2 regions of the Pseudomonas sp. SCT genome follow, and region 2 is predicted to be linked to the other one. Evidence: predicted binding sites of a transcription regulator. Region 2 holds the regulator's gene; the other holds the start of a gene.
What was found. Region 2 encodes LexA, which represses DNA repair genes until DNA is damaged. Its sites were predicted from a motif close to CTGTNTNNNNANACAG; they were not measured.
Positions count from the first base shown of each region.

Region 1: recN (DNA repair protein RecN) is a predicted target of LexA. The motif match lies at 2,760-2,775, and genes of this name have one in related genera.

Region 1 is NZ_BDJA01000011.1:21,820-32,850, forward strand. It holds gene BHD08_RS21255 (outer membrane protein assembly factor BamE) at 1-503, opposite strand, end outside; gene fur (ferric iron uptake transcriptional regulator) at 599-1,003, shown strand; gene recN (DNA repair protein RecN) at 1,061-2,734, opposite strand; gene grpE (nucleotide exchange factor GrpE) at 2,938-3,507, shown strand; gene dnaK (molecular chaperone DnaK) at 3,607-5,520, shown strand; gene dnaJ (molecular chaperone DnaJ) at 5,643-6,773, shown strand; gene dapB (4-hydroxy-tetrahydrodipicolinate reductase) at 6,850-7,656, shown strand; gene carA (glutamine-hydrolyzing carbamoyl-phosphate synthase small subunit) at 7,873-9,021, shown strand; gene carB (carbamoyl-phosphate synthase large subunit) at 9,194-11,031, shown strand, end outside.
Region 2 is NZ_BDJA01000003.1:510,798-521,828, reverse strand. It holds gene topA (type I DNA topoisomerase) at 71-2,674, shown strand; gene BHD08_RS10925 (DUF6586 family protein) at 2,811-3,329, shown strand; gene BHD08_RS10920 (DMT family transporter) at 3,347-4,186, opposite strand; gene BHD08_RS10915 (hypothetical protein) at 4,388-4,624, shown strand; gene sulA (SOS-induced cell division inhibitor SulA) at 4,699-5,175, opposite strand; gene lexA (transcriptional repressor LexA) at 5,187-5,795, opposite strand; gene BHD08_RS10900 (TetR/AcrR family transcriptional regulator) at 6,004-6,711, shown strand; gene BHD08_RS10895 (L,D-transpeptidase) at 6,750-7,274, shown strand; gene nagZ (beta-N-acetylhexosaminidase) at 7,290-8,288, shown strand; gene BHD08_RS10885 (S-methyl-5'-thioinosine phosphorylase) at 8,314-9,051, shown strand; gene BHD08_RS10880 (LEA type 2 family protein) at 9,198-9,695, shown strand; gene BHD08_RS10875 (SEC-C metal-binding domain-containing protein) at 9,703-9,891, shown strand; gene BHD08_RS10870 (DUF2489 domain-containing protein) at 9,899-10,360, shown strand; gene BHD08_RS10865 (penicillin acylase family protein) at 10,440-11,031, shown strand, end outside.

The DNA.
Region 1 (11,031 bases), on a different contig from region 2:
AGAGGTTCCGGAATCGGCACCGGGACCGGTTCGGCCTGGTCCACTTCACGCTGAATCTGCTCCAGTAGCGATCCCGGCGCGGGGCGCTCTTCGGGCTGGCGTGGTACAGCGGCTGGAGTCGTGCTGGTGCCCTGCGGCTGGCGGCCAAGGATCTGCTCGTCACGGCTCACGCCGGGCATGAAGTCACCGGCCAGACCGGCCAGTTGATCATTCGCGTTGAATACCAGGCTGACGCGTTCCTGCTGGCGCTGGCTGCCGCCGGGCTGGATGCTGTACAGGTAGTCCCAGCGGTTGGCGTGGAAGGTGTCGGTGATCAGCGGGTTGCCCATGATAAACCGCACCTGCTGGCGGGTCATTCCGGGGCGCAACTGGTCTATCATGTCCTGCGTGACGACATTGCCCTGTTGAATGTCGACCTTGTAAACCCCGGGAAATGAACAACCGGCGAGTGCGAACAGACCCACGAGGGTGAGGCTGGTCAGCATGAGCTTGGTGTTTTGCATCGGTGGGTGACTTCCACTATCTTGGCTGGGCAAAGAACCCGGATCATACCCGTATTGAAGGAGGCTGCGAAACAGCAGCAGCGAGAAAGCCAACCATGGTCGAAAATAGCGAACTACGTAAAGCTGGGCTCAAGGTAACTCTGCCGCGGGTGAAGATCCTGCAGATGCTGGACACTACCGATCGCCGTCACATGAGTGCCGAAGACGTCTACAAGGCGTTGATGGAAGCGGGTGAGGATGTCGGTCTGGCGACGGTCTATCGCGTGCTGACCCAGTTCGAGGCGGCCGGCCTGGTAGTTCGGCACAACTTCGATGGTGGTCATGCCGTCTTCGAGCTTGCCGACAGCGGGCACCATGACCACATGGTCTGCGTCGACAGTGGTGATGTCATCGAGTTCTTCGATCCCGAGATCGAAAAATTGCAGAAAGAGATCGTCAAGCGCCACGGCTACGAACTGGTTGATCACAACCTTGTGCTCTACGTGCGCAAGAGGGACTGATCTCCCGTGCATGAAAAAGGCGGCCGCGGCCGCCTTTTTTGTGCCTGTCAGCCGGGCTCAAGCCTGGGCGGAGGTGACCATCTGCCGTGCATGCGCCAGCGATTGTTCGGTAAGGTCGACGCCGCCGAGCATTCGGGCGATCTCCTCGACACGGCCGTTCTGATCCAGTTCGGCGACGGCCGTGCGGGTTTCATCTGCCCCGCGAGCCTTGTGCACGAACAGGTGGTGATGCCCTTGGGCGGCGACCTGCGGTAGGTGGGTTACGGTCAGTACCTGTCCGCGTTCGCCGAGGCGGCGCAGCAGTTGCCCAACGATCTCCGCGGTGGGGCCGCCGATGCCAACGTCGACTTCGTCGAATACCAGCGTCGGTACGTGAGACGTCTGAGCGGTGATGACCTGGATCGCCAGGCTGATGCGTGATAACTCACCGCCCGAGGCGACCTTGGCTAGCGGTCGCAGTGGCTGGCCTGGGTTTGCGCTGACCAGAAACTCCACCTGTTCGAACCCGTAGGGCATCAGTTCGCCTTCGACTGCGGGCTTGAGCTGCACGCTGAATCTGCCACCGGGCATGCCGAGGCGCTGGATCTCAACTTCCACCGCGCTTGCCAGCTGATCCGCCGCGGCCTGGCGCATGCGGCTGAGCTCGCTGGCTTTTTCTTCATAGTGCCGGGCGTAGGCCGCCAGCTCTTCGCCGAGTCGTTCGACTGCTTCGTCGTCGGCGTTGAGCCCTTCGAGTTCTTCCAGCAGTTGCTGATGCAGCGAAGGTAGCTCGGAGGGTTGGACGCGGTGCTTGCGGGCAAGGGTGTAGATGGTGTCCAGGCGCTCCTCCAGCGTCTGCTGCCGCTCGGGATCGGCGTCGAAATGATCGACGAAACGGTTGAGTTCGCCGATGGCTTCTTCGACCTGAATCTGCGCGCTCGCCAGTAAGTTGACCGCTTCGCTGAGGGCTTGCGGCTGGTTCTGGAAAGCCGTCAGACGTTGCAGGCTGCTGGTCAGCGCCGACAGCACGTTACCGGCATCGCTTTCGCTGCACAGCTCCATGACCTGACGGCAGGCGCCGAGCAGTTGCTCGGCGTTGGCGAGGTTCCTGTGTTCCTGCTCCAGTTGCTCCAGCTCGTTTTCGCCAAGCGCGAGATTTTCCAGTTCTTCGAGCTGGTAGCTGAGCAGCTGATGACGGGCGCGTTGTTCGTCGCCGCTGTTACTCAGTCGTTCCAGCGTCTGGCGGGTCTGTCGCCAGCGTTGCGCAGCCAGTTGTACCTGGCGCGCCAGTTCCTGGCTGCCGCTGAACTCATCGAGCAGGCGTCGGTGGGTGTCCGTCTTCAGCAGCGACTGATGCTCGTGCTGGCTGTGAATGTCGATCAGGAGCTCGCCCAGCGCCTTGAGATCACCCTGGGGGCAGGGCGTGCCATTGATGTAGCCGCGCGAGCGCCCTTCGGCCGTGATCACTCGCCGCAGGATGCAGGGGCCGTCGTTGTCCATGTCGCGCTCGGCGAGCCAGGTGCGGGCATCGGGAATGTCCTCCAGATCGAAGCTGGCAAGGATGTCGGCTTTGTCGGCGCCGATGCGCACCACGCTGCTGTCGGCACGGTCGCCCAGCGTCAGGCCGAGGGCATCGAGCATGATCGATTTGCCTGCGCCGGTTTCACCGCTGATGACGCTCATGCCGCGTTTCAGCTCGAGGTCGAGATGCTCGACGATGGCGTAGTTGTGTACCGACAGATGAACCAGCATGGCAAGGCTCCCGATATTTGCGTGGCTGGCTATTTATACAGTGGTTTTCCTTGCAGCTACAAGCGCGAGTGGATGAATGTGCGGTCGCTCGTCATTTCGCGCGCTGCACTTTGCTCCGCGCCCCTTGAAGCCGGTTTTCGCGCCCCCATATAGCGGCACAAGCGCGGGTTTGCTGCCCGCTGATCGTATAGAGAGGAGGACTCATGGCCGACGAGCAGAACCTGGATAACCAGAACCCGGAAACGCCCGAGCATTCGGAAGCGGACGTAGCCGAGGACCTGGCTGCACGCGTGCAATCGCTGGAAGAGCAGCTGGCAGCGGCGCAGGACCAGTCCCTGCGCGTGGCGGCGGAGCTGCAGAACATCCGTCGGCGCGCCGAACAGGATGTCGAGAAGGCCCACAAGTTTGCGCTGGAGAAGTTCGCTGGTGACCTGTTGGCGGTTGCCGACAGCCTTGAGCGTGGACTTGAGTTGTCCAGCCCCGATGATGATGCGGTCAAGTCGATGCGTGAAGGCGTCGAGCTCACCCTCAAGCTACTGCTGGACACCCTTGCGCGTCACCAGCTCGAGCAGCTCGATCCGCATGGCGAGCCGTTCAACCCTGAGCATCACCAGGCCATGGCCATGGAAGAGAGCACCCATGTCGAGCCGGGCAGTGTGCTCAAGGTGTTCCAAAAAGGTTACCTGCTCAACGGTCGCCTGCTGCGTCCGGCGATGGTCGTCGTCAGCAAGGCGCCCGCCGATGCGCCGCCTTCGATTGATGAGAAGGCTTGAAATCCGGTTGCCGACCCCCATCTGGTAGCCAAGCGTTTTTGTGTTACCCGCAGCCGGTAAAACAGGCGCGGACCAATCGAAATTTGGAGAGCGAATTAAATGGGCAAGATCATTGGTATCGACCTGGGAACCACCAACTCCTGCGTCTCGATTCTGGAAAACGGCAAGGCCAAGGTTATTGAGAACGCCGAAGGCGGCCGTACCACTCCGTCGATCATCGCGTATGCGAACGACGGCGAAATCCTGGTTGGCCAGTCGGCCAAGCGCCAGGCAGTGACCAACCCGCACAACACCCTGTATGCGGTGAAGCGTCTGATCGGTCGTCGCTTTGACGAAGACGTCGTGCAGAAAGACATTCAGATGGTCCCTTACAAGATCGTCAAGGCCGACAACAGCGACGCCTGGGTCGAGGTGAATGGCCAGAAAATGGCGCCGCCGCAGATCTCCGCTGAAATTCTGAAAAAGATGAAGAAGACTGCCGAGGATTACCTCGGTGAGCCGGTGACCGAGGCGGTGATCACCGTTCCGGCCTACTTCAACGACAGCCAGCGTCAGGCCACCAAGGATGCCGGACGCATCGCCGGTCTGGACGTCAAGCGCATCATCAACGAACCGACCGCGGCTGCGCTGGCTTACGGCATGGACAAGGCCAAGGGCGACCACACCGTAATCGTTTATGACCTGGGCGGCGGTACCTTCGATGTTTCGGTGATCGAGATCGCCGAAGTCGATGGCGAGCACCAGTTCGAAGTACTGGCCACCAACGGCGACACTTTCCTCGGCGGTGAGGACTTCGACATCCGCTTGATCGACTACCTCGTCGACGAATTCAAGAAAGAAAGCGGCATGAACCTCAAGGGTGACCCGCTGGCGATGCAGCGCCTGAAGGAAGCGGCCGAGAAGGCCAAGATCGAGCTGTCCTCCAGCCAGCAGACCGACGTCAACCTGCCGTACATCACCGCCGACGCCACCGGGCCGAAGCACCTGAACGTGAAGATCTCCCGTGCCAAGCTGGAGGCGCTGGTCGAGGATCTGGTGCAGCGCACCATCGAGCCTTGCCGCATCGCGCTGAAGGATGCCGGCGTCGACGTTTCGAAGATCGACGACGTGATCCTGGTCGGTGGTCAGACTCGTATGCCGCTGGTGCAGCAGAAGGTCGCCGAGTTCTTTGGCAAGGAAGCACGCAAGGACGTCAACCCGGACGAAGCCGTAGCCATGGGCGCTGCCATTCAGGGCGCGGTTCTGGCTGGTGACGTCAAGGACGTGCTGCTGCTCGACGTATCGCCGCTGACGCTGGGTATCGAGACCCTCGGTGGCGTGATGACTCCGCTGATCGAGAAGAACACCACCATCCCGACCAAGAAGTCGCAGGTGTTCTCCACTGCCGACGACAACCAGAGCGCGGTGACCATTCACGTGCTGCAGGGTGAGCGCAAGCAGGCAACCGGTAACAAGTCGCTGGGCCGCTTCGACCTGGCCGAGATCCCGCCAGCGCCGCGAGGCATGCCGCAGATCGAGGTCACCTTCGACATCGACGCCAACGGCATCCTGCACGTGTCCGCCAAGGACAAGGCTACTGGCAAGCAGCAGTCCATCGTGATCAAGGCCAACTCGGGTCTGTCCGAGGAAGAAATCGAGCAGATGGTGCGCGACGCCGAGGCGAATGCCGAGGAAGACCGCAAGTTCGAGGAGTTGGCGACTGCGCGTAACCAGGGCGACCAGCTGGTGCATGCCACTCGCAAGATGCTCGTCGAGGCTGGTGACAAGGCCAGCGATGACGACAAGGCTGCCATCGAGAAGGCGCTGGGCGAGCTGGAGCTGGCCATTAAGGGCGACGACAAGGCCGAGATCGAAGCGAAGATCGCTGCCGTCTCCCAGGCTTCCACTCCGGTCGCGCAGAAGATGTACGCCGAGCAGGCTCAGGCGGGCGAAGGTCAGCCGGCCGACGAGCAGGGCAAGCCGGGTGACGACGTGGTCGACGCCGAGTTCGAAGAGGTCAAGGACAACAAGTAAGCCCTGGCTTGCTTCCGCTCCAGCCCGTCCCGACTTCCTTCGGGCGGGCCCGACCGCTGCGCGGGGGCTTGCTCCCGCGTCGGCGTGTCTGGAAGGCATGAAATTGAGGGTTCAGGATAGTTATGGCCAAACGCGATTTTTATGAGGTGCTGGGCGTCGAGCGCGGCGTCAGCGAGGCGGAGCTGAAAAAGGCTTACCGGCGCCTCGCGATGAAGCATCACCCGGACCGCAATCCGGGCGACAAGGCTGCCGAGGAAGCTTTCAAGGAGGCCAACGAGGCCTACGAAGTACTTTCCGATCCGAGCAAGCGTGCTGCCTACGATCAGTACGGGCATGCCGGCGTCGATCCGCAGATGGGTGCTGGCGCAGCGGGCGCCGGCTATGGCGGAGCGAACTTCTCCGACATTTTCGGCGACGTATTCAGTGATTTCTTCAGTGGCGGTCGTGGCGGCGGACGTGGCGGCGCGCAGCGCGGCAGCGATCTGCGCTACACGCTGGAGCTCGACCTGGAAGAGGCGGTGCGCGGCACCACGGTGACCATCCGTGTGCCGACGCTGGTTGAGTGCAAGACCTGCGATGGCTCCGGTGCGAAGAAGGGCACCAGTCCGGTGACCTGTACCACCTGTGGCGGCATCGGTCAGGTGCGCATGCAGCAGGGCTTCTTCTCGGTGCAGCAGACCTGCCCACGCTGCCATGGCAGTGGCAAGATGATTTCCGACCCGTGCGGCAGCTGCCATGGGCAGGGGCGCGTCGAAGAACAGAAGACACTCTCGGTCAAGGTTCCGCCAGGCGTTGATACCGGCGACCGCATTCGCCTGTCCGGTGAGGGGGAGGCGGGCACTCAGGGTGGTCCGGCCGGCGATCTGTATGTCGTGGTCAATGTGCGCGAGCATGCGATCTTCCAGCGCGATGGCAAACATCTGTACTGCGAAGTGCCGATCAGCTTTGCCGATGCGGCACTGGGTGGTGAGCTGGAAGTGCCGACCCTGGATGGTCGCGTCAAGTTGAAGATCCCCGAAGGCACGCAGACCGGCAAACAGTTCCGCCTGCGCGGCAAGGGTGTCGCGCCCGTTCGCGGCGGTGCCGCGGGCGACCTGATGTGCCGCGTGGTGGTCGAAACGCCAGTCAACCTGAGCAAGCGCCAGCGCGAGATGCTTGAGGAGTTCCGTGGCACCCTGCAGGGCGACACTTCTCATTCACCCAAGGCCAGCGGCTGGTTCGAGGGTGTGAAGCGCTTTTTCGGCGATGTATGACAAGGGCTGCGGGTGGCGGGCGACAGGCTGCATGCCTTCGTCTGCTGTCTGAGGCCCACAGCCTGGAGCTGATTTGATGCGACGTATTGCAGTGACCGGCGCCGCCGGGCGCATGGGCAAGACCCTGATCGAGGCGGTCCAGCAGACCGGCGGCGCGGCCGGCCTGACGGCAGCCATCGATCGACCGGACAGTACGCTTGTCGGTGCAGATGCCGGTGAGCTGGCAGCCATCGGTCGTCTTGGGGTGCCGCTGACAGGTGAGCTTGCTCGAGCCGTCGATGAGTTCGACGTGCTGATCGATTTCACCCACCCCTCGGTGACCCTGAAGAATCTGGAGGTCTGTCGGCGCGCCGGCAAGGCCATGGTGATTGGCACCACCGGCTTCTCGCCGGAAGAAAAGGAGCGCCTAGCCGCGGCGGCCAGAGAAATCCCGATCGTCTTTGCGGCCAACTTCAGTGTTGGCGTCAATCTGTGCCTCAAGCTGCTGGATACGGCGGCGCGGGTGCTGAGTGACGATGTGGATATCGAGATCATCGAGGCACATCACCGGCACAAGGTGGACGCGCCTTCGGGGACCGCCCTGCGCATGGGCGAAGTCATCGCCGAGGCGCTGGGGCGTGACCTGCAGAAGGTTGCGGTGTACGGCCGCGAGGGGCAGACGGGGGCGCGTCAGCGTGAAACCATCGGCTTCGCCACGGTGCGTGCAGGGGATGTGGTTGGTGATCACACCGTGCTGTTCGCCGCAGACGGCGAGCGCGTCGAAATCACTCACAAGGCCTCCAGTCGCATGACCTTCGCCAAGGGGGCAGTGCGTGCCGCGCTCTGGTTGGATGAGAGGCCCGCTGGGCTTTATGACATGCAGGATGTGCTTGGTCTGAAATGAGTTTTTGCGCCGCTTGGCAGCGCGGTGCTCGTTCCGGGTGCGCTTGTCGGGCATTTTGGCTGGACCCTAAACAGGGTTTTCTGTAAGCTACTCGCTTTAGTGTGTCCACTAAAAGTTGCGCAGAAATGAATCAAACAAAAAGCGGGATGACCTTCACACGTCATCCCGCTTTTTTACAATCTGCGTCTGCTCCAGCCTTGATCTACGGGAGGTCTCTTGACTAAGCCAGCCCTTACGCCAGCCATTCTGGCTCTTGCCGATGGCAGCATCTTTCGCGGCGAATCCATCGGCGCCGATGGGCAAACCATTGGTGAGGTGGTGTTCAACACCGCCATGACCGGCTATCAGGAAATCCTCACCGATCCTTCCTACGCCAAGCAGATCGTTACGCTCACCTACCCTCATGTTGGCAATACCGGCACGACGCCGGAAGATGCCGAGTCCTGGAAAGTCTGGGCTGCGGGTCTGGTTATTCGCGACCTGCCGCTGATTTCCAGCAACTGGCGCGACAAGCAACCCCTGCCCGACTACCTCAAGGCCAATGGCACCGTTGCCATCGCTGGCATCGATACTCGCCGCCTGACCCGTATCCTGCGTGAGAAGGGTGCGCAGAACGGCTGCATCTTGGCTGGTAGCGATGCGACCGAAGAGAAAGCGCTGGAGCTGGCGCGCAGTTTCCCCGGCCTCAAGGGCATGGATCTGGCCAAGGAAGTCAGCGTCAAGGAGCGTTACGAGTGGCGCTCCAGCGTTTGGTGCCTGAAGGATGACGGCCATGCCGAGATTCCCGCCAGCGAGCTGCCCTACCACGTCGTCGCCTTCGACTACGGTGTGAAGTACAACATCCTGCGCATGCTGGTCGCCCGCGGGTGCCGCGTCACCGTGCTGCCCGCACAGACGCCTGCCAGCGAAGCCCTGGCGCTCAATCCGGACGGCATCTTCCTGGCCAATGGGCCGGGTGACCCCGAGCCGTGCGACTACGCCATCAAAGCGATTCAGGAAGTGCTCGAGACCGACATTCCGGTATTCGGTATCTGCCTCGGTCACCAGCTGCTGGCGCTGGCCTCCGGTGCCAAGACCGTGAAGATGCCCAACGGCCACCATGGCGCGAACCATCCGGTTCAGGATCTGAAGACCGGCGTGGTGATGATTACCAGCCAGAACCATGGCTTTGCCGTGGACGAGGCGAGCCTGCCGGCCAATGTGCGCGCGACGCACAAGTCGCTGTTCGACGGCACTCTGCAGGGTATCGAGCGTACCGACAAGGCTGCCTTCAGCTTCCAGGGCCACCCGGAAGCGAGTCCTGGCCCGCACGACGTCGCGCCGCTGTTCGACCGTTTCATCGAAACCATGGCCAAGCGACAGTAAACGAGTCGTCTTGAGAGTGTAGCGAGCGCGGTCTGGGCAAGGCGCCCGGAACGCAACGACGAGACAGTACAGGTAGTACGGCGAGGAAGTGAGACCGCGCAACGCAGCCCAGGCGGCGCGCAGTAACTCTAAAGATGACTCGCCGACTGACCTAAGGATTCGAGTAACGAAAATGCCAAAACGTACAGATATCAAAAGCATCCTCATCCTCGGCGCCGGCCCCATCGTCATTGGCCAGGCCTGCGAGTTCGATTACTCCGGTGCTCAGGCTTGCAAGGCGCTGAAGGAGGAAGGCTTCCGCGTCATCCTGGTGAACTCCAACCCGGCCACCATCATGACCGACCCGTCGATGGCGGATGCCACCTACATCGAGCCGATCAAGTGGGCCACTGTGGCCAAGATCATCGAAAAGGAGCGCCCTGACGCGCTGCTGCCGACCATGGGTGGCCAGACCGCGCTGAACTGCGCACTGGACCTGGAAAAGCATGGCGTGCTGGCGAAGTTCGGCGTCGAAATGATCGGCGCCAATGCCGACACCATCGACAAAGCCGAAGATCGTTCGCGCTTCGACAAGGCGATGAAGGACATCGGCCTGGCCTGTCCGGTATCCGGCATCGCGCACAACATGGAAGAAGCCTATGGCGTCCTCGACAAGGTCGGCTTCCCCTGCATCATCCGTCCGTCGTTCACCATGGGCGGCACCGGCGGCGGCATCGCCTACAACCGTGAAGAGTTCGAAGAGATCTGTGCCCGCGGCCTCGATCTGTCACCGACCAGTGAGCTGCTGATCGACGAGTCGCTGATCGGCTGGAAGGAATACGAGATGGAAGTGGTCCGCGACAAGAAGGACAACTGCATCATCGTCTGCTCCATCGAAAACTTCGATCCGATGGGCGTGCACACCGGCGACTCCATCACTGTCGCCCCGGCGCAGACCCTGACCGACAAGGAATACCAGATCCTGCGTAACGCCTCCTTGGCGGTGCTGCGCGAGATCGGCGTGGAAACCGGCGGCTCCAACGTGCAGTTCGGCATCTGCCCGAACACCGGGCGCATGGTGGTGATCGAGATGAATCCGCGGGTGTCGCGTTCTTCGGCACTGGCTTCCAAGGCCACGGGCTTCCCGATCGCCAAGATCGCGGCGAAGCTGGCTGTGGGTTATACCCTCGACGAACTGTCCAACGACATCACTGGTGGTCGCACCCCGGCATCGTTCGAGCCGGCCATCGACTATGTCGTTACCAAGATCCCGCGTTTCGCCTTCGAGAAATTCCCCAAGGCTGATGCCCGCCTGACCACCCAGATGAAGTCGGTCGGTGAAGTAATGGCCATCGGCCGCACCTTCCAGGAGTCCATGCAGAAAGCCCTGCGTGGTCTGGAAGTTGGTGCTACCGGTTTCGATCCGAAGCTGAATCTGGCTGATGCCGAAGCTGAGAGCACTCTCAAGCGCGAGCTGACCGTGCCGGGCGCCGATCGCATCTGGTTCGTTGCCGATGCGTTCCGTGCCGGTAAAACGGTCGCCGAAGTGTTCGAGCTGACCCGGATTGACGAGTGGTTCCTGGTGCAGATCGAGGATCTGGTCAGGGACGAGGAACACGTCAAGACACTGGGTCTGTCCAGTATCGACCGTGATCTGATGTACAAGCTCAAGCGCAAGGGTTTCTCCGATGCGCGTCTGGCCAAGCTGCTGGGCGTCACCGAGAAGAACCTGCGCAGCCACCGCCACAAGCTCAAGGTGCTGCCGGTCTATAAGCGCGTCGATACCTGCGCCGCCGAGTTCGCCACCGACACGGCTTACATGTATTCGACCTACGAGGAAGAGTGCGAGGCCAACCCGTCGAGCCGCGAGAAAATCATGATCCTCGGCGGTGGGCCCAACCGTATCGGCCAGGGTATCGAGTTCGACTATTGCTGCGTGCACGCCGCGCTGGCGATGCGTGAGGACGGTTACGAGACCATCATGGTCAACTGCAACCCGGAAACCGTCTCCACCGATTACGACACCTCGGA
Region 2 (11,031 bases):
TTGGTTTGGGCATTCAAACTGCCGGAGGCGCTGCCTCTGTTCACCTCTAGATTCAGGAACTCTCCTCTCCATGGGTAAATCGCTGGTCATCGTGGAATCACCGGCCAAGGCCAAGACAATCAACAAGTATTTGGGCAACCAGTACGTGGTGAAGTCGAGTATCGGCCACATCCGCGACCTTCCCACCAGCGGCTCTGCCAACAAGGAGCCGGTCAAGCGCGGCAAGGCTGCGGCCGCCGAAGCGCCTGTGCTGTCGCCCAAGGAGAAGGCCAAGCGTCAACTGATTACGCGCATGGGTGTCGACCCTGAGCATGGCTGGAAAGCCAAGTACGAGATCCTGCCCGGCAAGGAAAAGGTGATCGAAGAACTGCGCCGTCTGGCCAAGGAAGCCGACACCATCTATCTCGCAACCGACTTAGATAGAGAGGGGGAGGCCATCGCCTGGCACCTGCGCGAGTCGATTGGCGGTGATGACAGCCGCTACAAGCGCGTGGTGTTCAACGAAATCACCAAGAAGGCAATTCAGGAGGCGTTCTCCAAGCCAGGCGATCTCGATCTGAACCGGGTCAACGCGCAGCAGGCACGTCGTTTCCTCGATCGTGTGGTCGGCTACATGGTGTCGCCGCTGCTCTGGGCGAAAATCGCCCGTGGTCTCTCGGCAGGCCGGGTGCAATCGGTGGCGGTGAAGCTGGTGGTCGAGCGCGAGCGCGAGATCCGTGCCTTCGTCCCGGAAGAATACTGGGAAGTGCATGCGGACCTGGCAAACGCCCAGCAGGCCAAGGTGCGCTTCGAGGTCGCCCGCGAAAACGGTGAGGCCTTCAAACCGCTGAACGAGGCGCAGGCGAATGCCGCACTCGAGAAGCTCAAGGGCGCCAAGTACAGCGTCAGCAAGCGTGAGGACAAGCCGACCAGCAGCAAGCCGTCGGCACCTTTCATCACTTCGACCCTGCAGCAGGCGGCGAGCAATCGCCTCGGCTTCGGCGTGAAGAAGACCATGATGATGGCCCAGCGGCTGTACGAGGCCGGCTACATCACCTACATGCGTACCGACTCTACCAACCTGTCGGCCGACGCCATCGGCATGGTGCGTGGCTTCATCGAGAACGAGTTCGGCGACAAATACCTGCCGGAAAAGCCCAACGTCTATTCGAGCAAGGAGGGCGCCCAGGAGGCGCACGAGGCAATCCGCCCGTCCGACGTCAACCTGCGTCCCACTCAGCTGTCAGGCATGGAGCGCGATGCCGAGCGCCTGTACGAGCTCATCTGGCGTCAGTTCGTCGCCTGCCAGATGCCGCCGGCGCAGTACCTTTCCACCAGCGTTACGGTGGCAGCCGGTGATTTCGAGCTGCGCGCCAAGGGCCGCATCCTCAAGTTCGACGGTTACACCAAGGTCATGCCGCAGCAGAGCAAGGCCGGTGAGGATGACGTGCTGCCGGAAATGAACAAGGGCGACGACATGAAGCTGCTCAAGCTCGACCCGAGCCAGCACTTCACCAAGCCGCCGGCGCGCTATTCCGAAGCCAGTCTGGTCAAGGAGATGGAGAAGCGTGGCATCGGCCGGCCATCGACCTATGCGGCGATCATTTCGACGATTCAGGATCGTGGTTACGTCTCGCTGCACAACCGCCGTTTCTACTCGGAGAAGATGGGCGACATCGTCACCGAGCGCCTGTCCGAGAGCTTCAACAACCTCATGGACTACGGCTTCACCGCCGGCATGGAAGAGCATCTGGACGACGTCGCTCAGGGCGAGCGCGACTGGAAACACGTGCTGGACGAGTTCTACGGTGACTTCCGCAAGAAGCTCGAGGTCGCCGAAGCCAGCGAGAATGGCATGCGCGCCAACCAGCCGACCCTGACCGATATCCCGTGCAAGGTTTGCGGCCGGCCGATGATGATCCGTACCGCCTCGACCGGCGTGTTCCTTGGTTGCTCCGGCTACAGCCTGCCGCCGAAGGAGCGCTGCAAGTCCACCGTAAACCTGGTTCCGGGTGACGAGATCGCAGCCGATGACGAGGGTGAGTCCGAATCCCGCGTGTTGCTGGGCAAGCACCGCTGCCCGATCTGTAGCACCGCGATGGATGCCTACCTGCTCGACGAGACGCAGAAGCTGCATATTTGCGGCAACAACCCCGATTGCTCCGGTTACGAGATCGAGAAGGGCCAGTACCGCATCAAGGGCTATGAAGGCCCGAGCCTGGAATGCGACAAGTGCGGCAGCGAAATGCAGCTCAAGACTGGTCGCTTCGGCAAGTTCTTCGGTTGCACCAACGCCGAGTGCAAGAACACCCGCAAGCTGCTGAAGAATGGCGAAGCCGCGCCACCGAAGATGGATGCGGTGAAGATGCCGGAGCTCAAGTGCGAGAAGGTCGACGACACCTACGTACTGCGCGATGGCGCCTCCGGCCTGTTCCTGGCTGCCAGTCAGTTCCCGAAGAATCGCGAAACCCGCGCGCCGCTGGTGCGTGAGCTGATTCCGCACAAGGACGAGATCGACCCCAAGTACCACTTCCTGCTCGATGCGCCGCAGAAGGATCCGGAAGGCCGCTTCGCGGTCATCCGCTTCAGCCGCAAGACCAAGGAGCAGTACGTGCAGACCGAAGTGGACGGCAAGCCGACCGGCTGGAAGGCGTTCTACGACGGCGGCAAATGGAAGGTCGAAGACAAGCGCTGATTTCGTTGCGGTCGACCGCCCATCGGGTCGGCCGGACCGAGCGCATTTCTCAGATCGGCTGACGCTTCGTCAGCCGATCTGGTGCGGCAACCTGTGAAGGTCCATTCTCTGTTCATCTTCTTTCGGAGAGCATGCCATGGCTCACGAGCTCTACACGCGCACCAACCAGAAGATCTTCTTCGCCGGTTTGTCACTGGAAAGCTGGCGCAAGGCCGAAGAATCGGCCTCGATGAATTCTCAAGGCTTGATTCAGGCTGAGCGCGAGGCTTGCCTGTTCCACCTTTACGGCGCCTTGCTTGGTCTGTGCCATGAGATCGCCGGTTACTATCGGTCGCCTGGTGCGGATGCGCCGGTAGTCGAGGCATTTCTGACGCGCAGCGTGCTCGAGGCTGCGCCGAGCCCGGAACTTGCCGAATTGCTGGAATTGTCGGAGCAGCCAAGCACCTGGCTCGGACAGTTGCTTACTGCCTACAAGCAGCTCTTCCAGCCGCCACGCGCTCCTGCCAAGGCCAAGACCGATCCGCGGCAGCCGCTGATCGAGGCAGTCAGTGTCGAGGATGAAGTGCCGCCACTGTCGCGCGTCGAGCTGGAAGCCTGGCGACAGAACCTCAAAGGCCTGGCGTTACGTTTTCGTGAGTCGCTCACCGAGTGGTGACAGCGGGTGCCGCAGTATCAGCTGCGGTGCCTGATGCTCAGAACCATGGCGATGCCGCCGAGAATCGCCGCGCCTGAGATGATCAGCGTTGCCGTCAGCGCTTCACCCAGCAGTAGGGCCCCTGCAATGGCGGTGAGTAGCGGAACGCTGAGCTGCACGCTCGCCGCCTGTATGGCAGCCAAGCCGGGAAGGGCTGCGTACCAGATGGCGTAGCCGATTCCTGAGGCCAGCGCCCCGGAAAGCAACGCATAGACGACCCCGGGTGCGTCCCATTGCTGCTGGCCAAGCATCACGAGAGAAAGCACTGCGGCGAATGGCACGGCCTTGATGAAATTGCCTGCGGTTGCTGCCAGAGGATTGCTCGCGCCCCGACCGCGCAACGAATAGATGCCCCAGGCGACACCGGACAGCAGCATGAGCAGTGCGCCATCCAATGCCGGTGCACGGCTTCCCGGCAGCAGCAGGATCAGCAGTCCACTCATCGCCAGCAGCAAACCGGCAATCTGTCCGGCGCTGAAGCGTTCGCCGCGCAGCACGCCCCAGGCAAGCATGCTCAACTGCACTGCGCCGAACAGCAGCAGGGCGCCGGCTCCGGCATCCAGGTTGATATAAGCGTAGGAAAAGCTGGCGGCGTAGACGAACAGCGCCAGCGCGCTTAGCCAGTCACCGCCGGTTGAGCGTCGATCCCGACTTAGGCGCAACAGCAGCCACAGCGTGAGCGCACCGGCGAGGATACGCAGCCCTGTGAAGCTGGCCGGGTCGATAGTGGTATCGCGCAAGGCGATACGGCACAGGATCGAATTGCCGGCGAACGCCAGCATGGCCAGAGCGGTTAGCAGCAAGGTGCGGGGGCGCATGCGCAATCCTTATCGCGGTAGGGTGTCCGCGTTTTTTCAGCGCATGCTACGTGGCGATTCCCACGGGCGCATCGTTTTCTTTGCTGAGCCATCGCGCGTAACCCTCTGGCAGCCACGCTGCAGATCCTGCCGGCGTAGGCAAAGGCTGTCCTGAGGACGGTCGGCTGGTACAATGCCGCGCCTTTCACGCGGAGCTGATCAATGCCTACATCTTTTCTGGAAATCGTCGAGCTACCTGACGGGCGCATCGTGCTCCGTCGTGCCGAGGACGAAGAGGTGTTGGTCACGCTGGATTTTTCCGACGACGCCAAGCTGTTCTTGCAGGGCCAGCACGTCGAGATCGCCAAGGCGATGTTCAACGTCGGCGTTCAGATGGCCGGGCGCATGTCGGAAGGGGATTTCGAGCGTGACGATGATGAGCCACGTGTTCTGCACTGACCGCGCTGTTGCGTGAACGCAGTAATTTCCGGATTACATCCGTGACCTAGCAGCACTTCCCTGTGCCCGCTTGCTCAATATCCCAGACGAATATTCAGGCTCTGAGCTTCGCCAAGGCTTGCCGCGGCACGGAGTTTGTCGCGCGTTGCGCCCTCAAGCTGGCCAAACCAGCTGACCACGGTATGGCTACAACCTGAGGCCAGCGCTTTGCAGGCGAGCTCCAGCGCACCTTCGGCGTCGCGGGGTTGCAGCAGGATGATGCGTTCTCGATTCAGGCCGCATTTGCGCAGCCAGTTCTGCGAGAGGAAAGCAGGTGGGGCGATCAGTGTCAGCCAGCGGCTGTCAGCGGCATCGCCGAGTTCGCGCAGGATTGGGGCGAGCAACAGGTGGCAGTGTTCACTGCTGCCGCTCAGGCTCAACTCGCTCAGATACTCCTTGTCCTGCTCAGGTTTGTTGCGCACTTTCAGGCTGCCAAACGGTGCCAGGCTCTGCGCAATGACGCCGTCGAACAACGAAAGTTGGGGCCGGGAAGTGCTGGTCTGGTACTGCATAAACCTTCTCCTTAGCGGCGGATGACGCCGACACTCAAGCCTTCTATCACCAGTTCCTGCTGTTCGAGGTCGACCTCGATGGGCGCGAACTCGGGGTTTTCAGCCAACAGCCAAACCTTCTTGCCGTCACGCTTGAAACGCTTCACCGTGACTTCGTCACCGACGCGGGCGACTACGATCTGTCCATTGCGCGCCTCGCGGGTGGTGTGCACGGCCAGCAGGTCGCCATCGAAAATGCCGACGTCCTTCATGCTCATGCCGTGGACACGGAGCAGATAATCGGCGCGTGGATGGAAAAAAGCCGGGCTGATCTGGCAGGATTCCTCGACATGTTGCTGCGCCAGAATCGGCGCGCCGGCAGCGACGCGGCCGATGATCGGCAGGCCATTTTCGGACGCAGCGGGTTCGAAGTCCGGAATACGTATCCCGCGGGACGCGCCGGGCGTCATCTCGATAGCACCTTTGCGGGCAAGTGCCTTGAGATGTTCTTCGGCAGCGTTGGGCGACTTGAAGCCGAGCTCCTGAGCGATCTCCGCACGGGTAGGCGGATAACCGTTGTCTTCCAGGCAACGCTTGATGAACGCAAGGATTTCCGTCTGGCGAGGCGTCAGCTTGATCATGTCGGTCTCTGTTCTTTTATACAGTGACTGGGATTATATACAGTGATCCGGCCTTGGCAACGAATGATTCTGGAATGGCTGCTGCTCAGTTTCGCCAGCCACGGGCGGCGTCTGCGACAATGACGCTAGTGCCGCAAGGCGTTTCGTGGTTGACTTGCCGGTCGGTGAAACGTAAGTTTCAAACAGTTGTTTGTCTTTCGGAGGGGGCATGGCGCAGTCGGAAACAGTTGAGCGCATTCTTGATGCAGCGGAACAGCTGTTCGCGGAAAAAGGCTTCGCCGAAACCTCGCTTCGTCTGATCACCAGCAAGGCTGGGGTCAATCTGGCAGCGGTGAACTACCACTTCGGCTCGAAGAAGGCGCTGATCCAGGCGGTTTTCTCGCGGTTCCTCGGACCATTCTGCGCAAGTCTCGAGCGTGAGCTGGATCGCCGCGAGGCGCTGACCGACAAGAAGGATTCGCTGGAAGAGCTGCTGGAGATCCTTGTCGAGCAGGCCTTGGCAGTCAAGCCGCGCAGTGGCGACGATCTGTCCATCTTCATGCGCTTGTTGGGCTTGTCCTTCAGTCAGAGTCAGGGTCACCTGCGGCGTTATCTGGAGGACATGTATGGCAAGGTATTTCGTCGTTACATGCTCAAGGTGCACGACGCGGCGCCGGCCATACCGCCCATCGAGCTGTTCTGGCGCGTGCACTTCATGCTCGGTGCAGCGGCGTTCAGCATGTCGGGCATCAAGGCCTTGCGCGCAATTTCCGAGAATGATTTCGGTGTCAGGACCTCGATCGAACAGGTGATGCGCATGATGGTGCCGTTCCTGGCGGCCGGCATGCGTGCCGACAGTGGCATCGACGACAGCACGCTTGAAGCAGCGCAGCCGATCGCGCGGCGTAATGCAGTGGCGATCCCGGCGAAGGCTTGAGCTGCAAGCCGGCCGGGCGATCGGCTAAGCTAGCCGCTATGACATCTCTCGATTTTCTGCATATTTCTATCGCCGATCAGCAGCTTTACGGTTTCGCTGGCGGACGGCTATGTCTGCGTTCCCCGGTTTCCACGGCGCTTAACGGTGCTGGCGAGCTGAACGGTTCTGGCTGTACGCCGCGAGGGTTGCATCAGGTGCGCGCACGCATTGGCGACGACCTGCCGGCGGGGGCGGTTTTACGCGGACGACGCTGGACTGGCGAGGTATGGTCGGCGGAGCTTCACGAGGAGTTCCCAGGGCGTGACTGGATCCTGACCCGGATTTTATGGCTTAGCGGAAGCGAGCCTGGCCGCAATCGCATGGGGCGAGTCGATACGTTTCGCCGCTACATCTACATTCACGGCACTCCTGATTCCGAGCCGATGGGTGTACCGCTTTCTCATGGCTGCATTCGCATGCGCAACGCCGATCTACTCCGACTTTTTCCATTGGTGCCGCCTCATTGTCCGGTGCGCATCGACGAGGCGCCCTGTCCGAACTGGGCCGCCGCTGAACTCGAATAAGGATTTCTTCTGCATATGCACGGTTCACTGATGCTGGACATCGCCGGTACCTGGCTGACGGCCGAGGACCGGCACCTGTTGCGTCAACCGGAGGTCGGCGGGCTCATTCTGTTTGCCCGCAACATCGAGCACCCGCGTCAGGTCGACGAGCTGTGCCGCTCGATTCGTGCCGTGCGGCCGGATCTGCTGTTGGCTGTGGATCAGGAGGGTGGCCGTGTTCAGCGGCTGCGCCAGGGATTCGTCAAGCTGCCGGCGATGCGAGAGCTATCGCGCTGCGCCGATGCGCCACGGCTGGCCGAGGCCTGCGGTTGGGTCATGGCAACCGAGGTGCTCGCGGTTGGTCTGGACTTCAGCTTCGCGCCGGTGCTGGATCTTGATCATCAGCGCAGTGCAGTGGTTGGCACTCGTGCGTTCGAGGGGGATCCGCAGGCTGCCGTTGTGCTGATCGATGCCTTCGTTCGCGGCATGCATGCAGCTGGCATGGCGGCGACCGGCAAGCACTTCCCCGGCCATGGCTGGGCCGAAGCGGACTCTCATGTTGCCATTCCTGTGGATGAGCGAAGCCTCGATGAATTGCGCGGCTGTGATCTGATTCCCTTCCAGGCGCTGAGCGGAACGCTCGATGCGATCATGCCGGCCCATGTGATCTATCCTCAGGTCGACGACCAGCCTGCAGGCTTTTCGCGCCACTGGCTGCAGGACATCCTGCGCGGTGAGTTCGGCTTCAAGGGCGTGATCTTCAGCGACGACCTTTCGATGGCGGGTGCGCATGTGGTCGGCGATGCGGCTGACCGGATCCAGGCCGCCATGATGGCGGGCTGTGACATGGGGCTGGTATGTAACGATCGTGCTGCTGCAGAACTGGCCTTGGCGGCGTTGCAGCGCATGCAGGTTACGTCGTCGCCTGTGCTTGCGCGCATGCGCAGGCGCACAGGATGTGCGGCGGAGTACAAGCAGAACCCTCGCTGGCTGGACGCCATTGGCGCGCTGAAGGCCGCCGAGCTGATCGGCTGACCTTCTCTTCTTTCAAGGAATACCCATGACTGTCTACGCGATCATCGGCGGCACCGGCCTGACTCAGCTGACCGGCTTCAAGTTGCACCGTGCTCAGCTCATCGATACGCCTTACGGGCGTCCTTCCGGTGAGGTCTTGCGGGGCGAATATGGCGACCGCGAGGTGCTCTTTCTTGCCAGGCATGGGCATCCGCACCGGATTCCACCGCATCAGGTGAACTATCGCGCCAACCTGTGGGCTTTGAAGCAAGCGGGCGCCGAAGCGATTCTTGCGGTGAATGCGGTCGGCGGTATCCATTCGGCGATGGGCTCTGGGCATTTCTGCGTGCCCCATCAGATCATCGATTACACCTATGGTCGTGAGCACACGTTCTTTGAAGGCGACATCGACCATGTGACCCATATCGACTTCAGCTATCCATACGACGAGGCCTTGCGTGCACGTCTGATCGGCGCACTGGCCGCGGAGGGTTACGCCTTCAGCAGCCATGGGGTGTACGGCTGCACGCAGGGTCCGCGGCTGGAGACGGCCGCCGAGATCGCGCGCATGGAGCGGGATGGCTGCGACATCGTCGGTATGACCGGTATGCCCGAGGCGGCCTTGGCCCGCGAACTGGACCTGGCATACGCCTGTCTGTCTCTGGTGGTCAACCCGGCGGCCGGCAAGGCGAGCGGCGTGATCACCATGGCGGAAATCGAGGCGGCGCTTTCCGCCGGGATAGGCAAAGCGCGCCAGGTGCTCGCCCGAGTGCTAGCGGAGTGATGAGTCGCTTCGCTGTGTTATCGAGGCGGTACACATTCTTGAAGCGTGCTTGTCATATTGCGGCCTGAGACTGGTATTTTTGCGGCGGCACCCCATTGCGGCAAGCATGCTGCTTGCTACACTTGGGCGTCCTTTGGAGTACCGGAATGTTTTGCCAGGCACACACAATAAGAATTCTTAAAATAGTCGTGATGCTGAGCTTGCTTGGTGGCATGGCCGGATGCTCGACCTGGTTCTCGGGCGATTTCAAGGACCCTACGGTCAACCTCACCAAAGTCGATATCGTCAAGGCTAGGCTACTCGAACAGCAGTTCATGCTGCGCTTTCGCATCGACAACCCCAACGATCACAGCCTGCCGGTGCGCGGGCTGATCTATACCGTTCATCTAAACGATGTTGAGTTGGCGAGCGGCGAGTCCAGTGGCTGGCTGACCGTCCCTGCCAACAGTTTCGAGTATTACGAGGTGCCCGTTCACACCAACCTGTGGCGGCACATGAAGTACATCGTGCGGCTGCTGGAAAAGCCGGACCGTCCGATCAGCTATCGGCTGAAAGGTGAGCTGAAGACCGGCCTGATGGCAGGGCGGCGCGTGCACATTTCCACGGATGGCGAGATAATCCCGGGCAACTTTATTCCGGAGTAGTACCCAGATGAGTCAAGAGCCGCATGTGCATGGTCCCGACTGCAACCACGATCACGACCATGACCATCATCATGTCCACGGGCCGCATTGCAATCACAGCCACGAGCCCGTGCGCAATCCGCTGAAGGATGTCGGTCGCAACGACCCCTGTCCCTGCGGCAGTCAGAAAAAGTACAAGAAATGTCACGGCGCCTGAGCACCCCATGACTTTGGCCCTCGGTCTGTTCGTCGTAGCCGCGTTGCTGATCGTGGCGCTGGGCGGCTATGCGCTCTATCTCTGGCGTCGCGTCTGGCGCAACGAACGGCTGCAGGTCGAGGCGCGAGTCAAGCAACAGACCGCGCTGGCGGAGGATCTGCGGATTCTTGCCAGCTGCCTGCTGGATGGTCAGTTGCCGCTCATCGAGGGGGCCATCCGCATCAAGGTGCTGCTCGATAATTATGACGTGGCGTTGGGTCAGCATCCTCGTTGCCAGGTCTTCCAGCAGCTCTTCGAGGCGACCGAACAGGTGCCTACCCACGCTGCTTGGAAGGCGTTGGACAAGCACGAGCGGCGGCGTCACGAAGCACAGTTCAGCGCCTTGGAATTGCAACACAAGGCTGAAGCACGGCGGTCGGCGCGTTGGCTGCTCGACGAAGCTCTGCCAAAATCGCGCAACGCGGCCTGATCGCCCCGATCTTCTTCGCTGCCCGCACTCTAAGCTGTTAGCACTCTTTCCTCTTTGCAAGCCCGCACAGGAGTCTTCGATGTCTCTGCGTCTGCCGTTCGCCCTGGTTCGCCTGACGCTGGGGGCCGCGCTCGGTCTGGCCGGCCTCGGCGGTTGTCAGGCCTATCTCGATAACCGCTACAGCGCCAGTCTGCCGCCGGCACAGGGCATTCAACCGCTGACCGGGTTGGCAGGCAGTGCGAGCATCCGGCGCAATTCGCTGGGCATGCCGCTGATTGAAACCTCGTCCTTTCACGATGCGCTGTTCGCCATGGGTTACGTGCACGCGACCGACCGCCTGAGCCAGATGGTCAGCCTGCGGTTGATGGCGCAGGGTCGACTGGCGGAAATGGTCGGCCCCGGTGTGCTGGAAACCGATCGGTTCATGCGTGCGGTGAATCTGCGGCAGAACGCTGAGCTGCTCTATCGCGAATCCTCGCCGAGGATGAAGAAGTTCTTCGAGGTGTACGCCCGCGGCGTGAACGCCTACCTGTACCGCCATCGTGACAAGCTGCCGATGGATCTCGCCGAGTCCGGCTACAAGCCGGAATACTGGAAGCCAGAAGATTCTGTGCTGGTGTTCTGTCTGCTGAACTTCGGTTTGTCGCAGAACCTGCAGGAAGAGGTGGCAG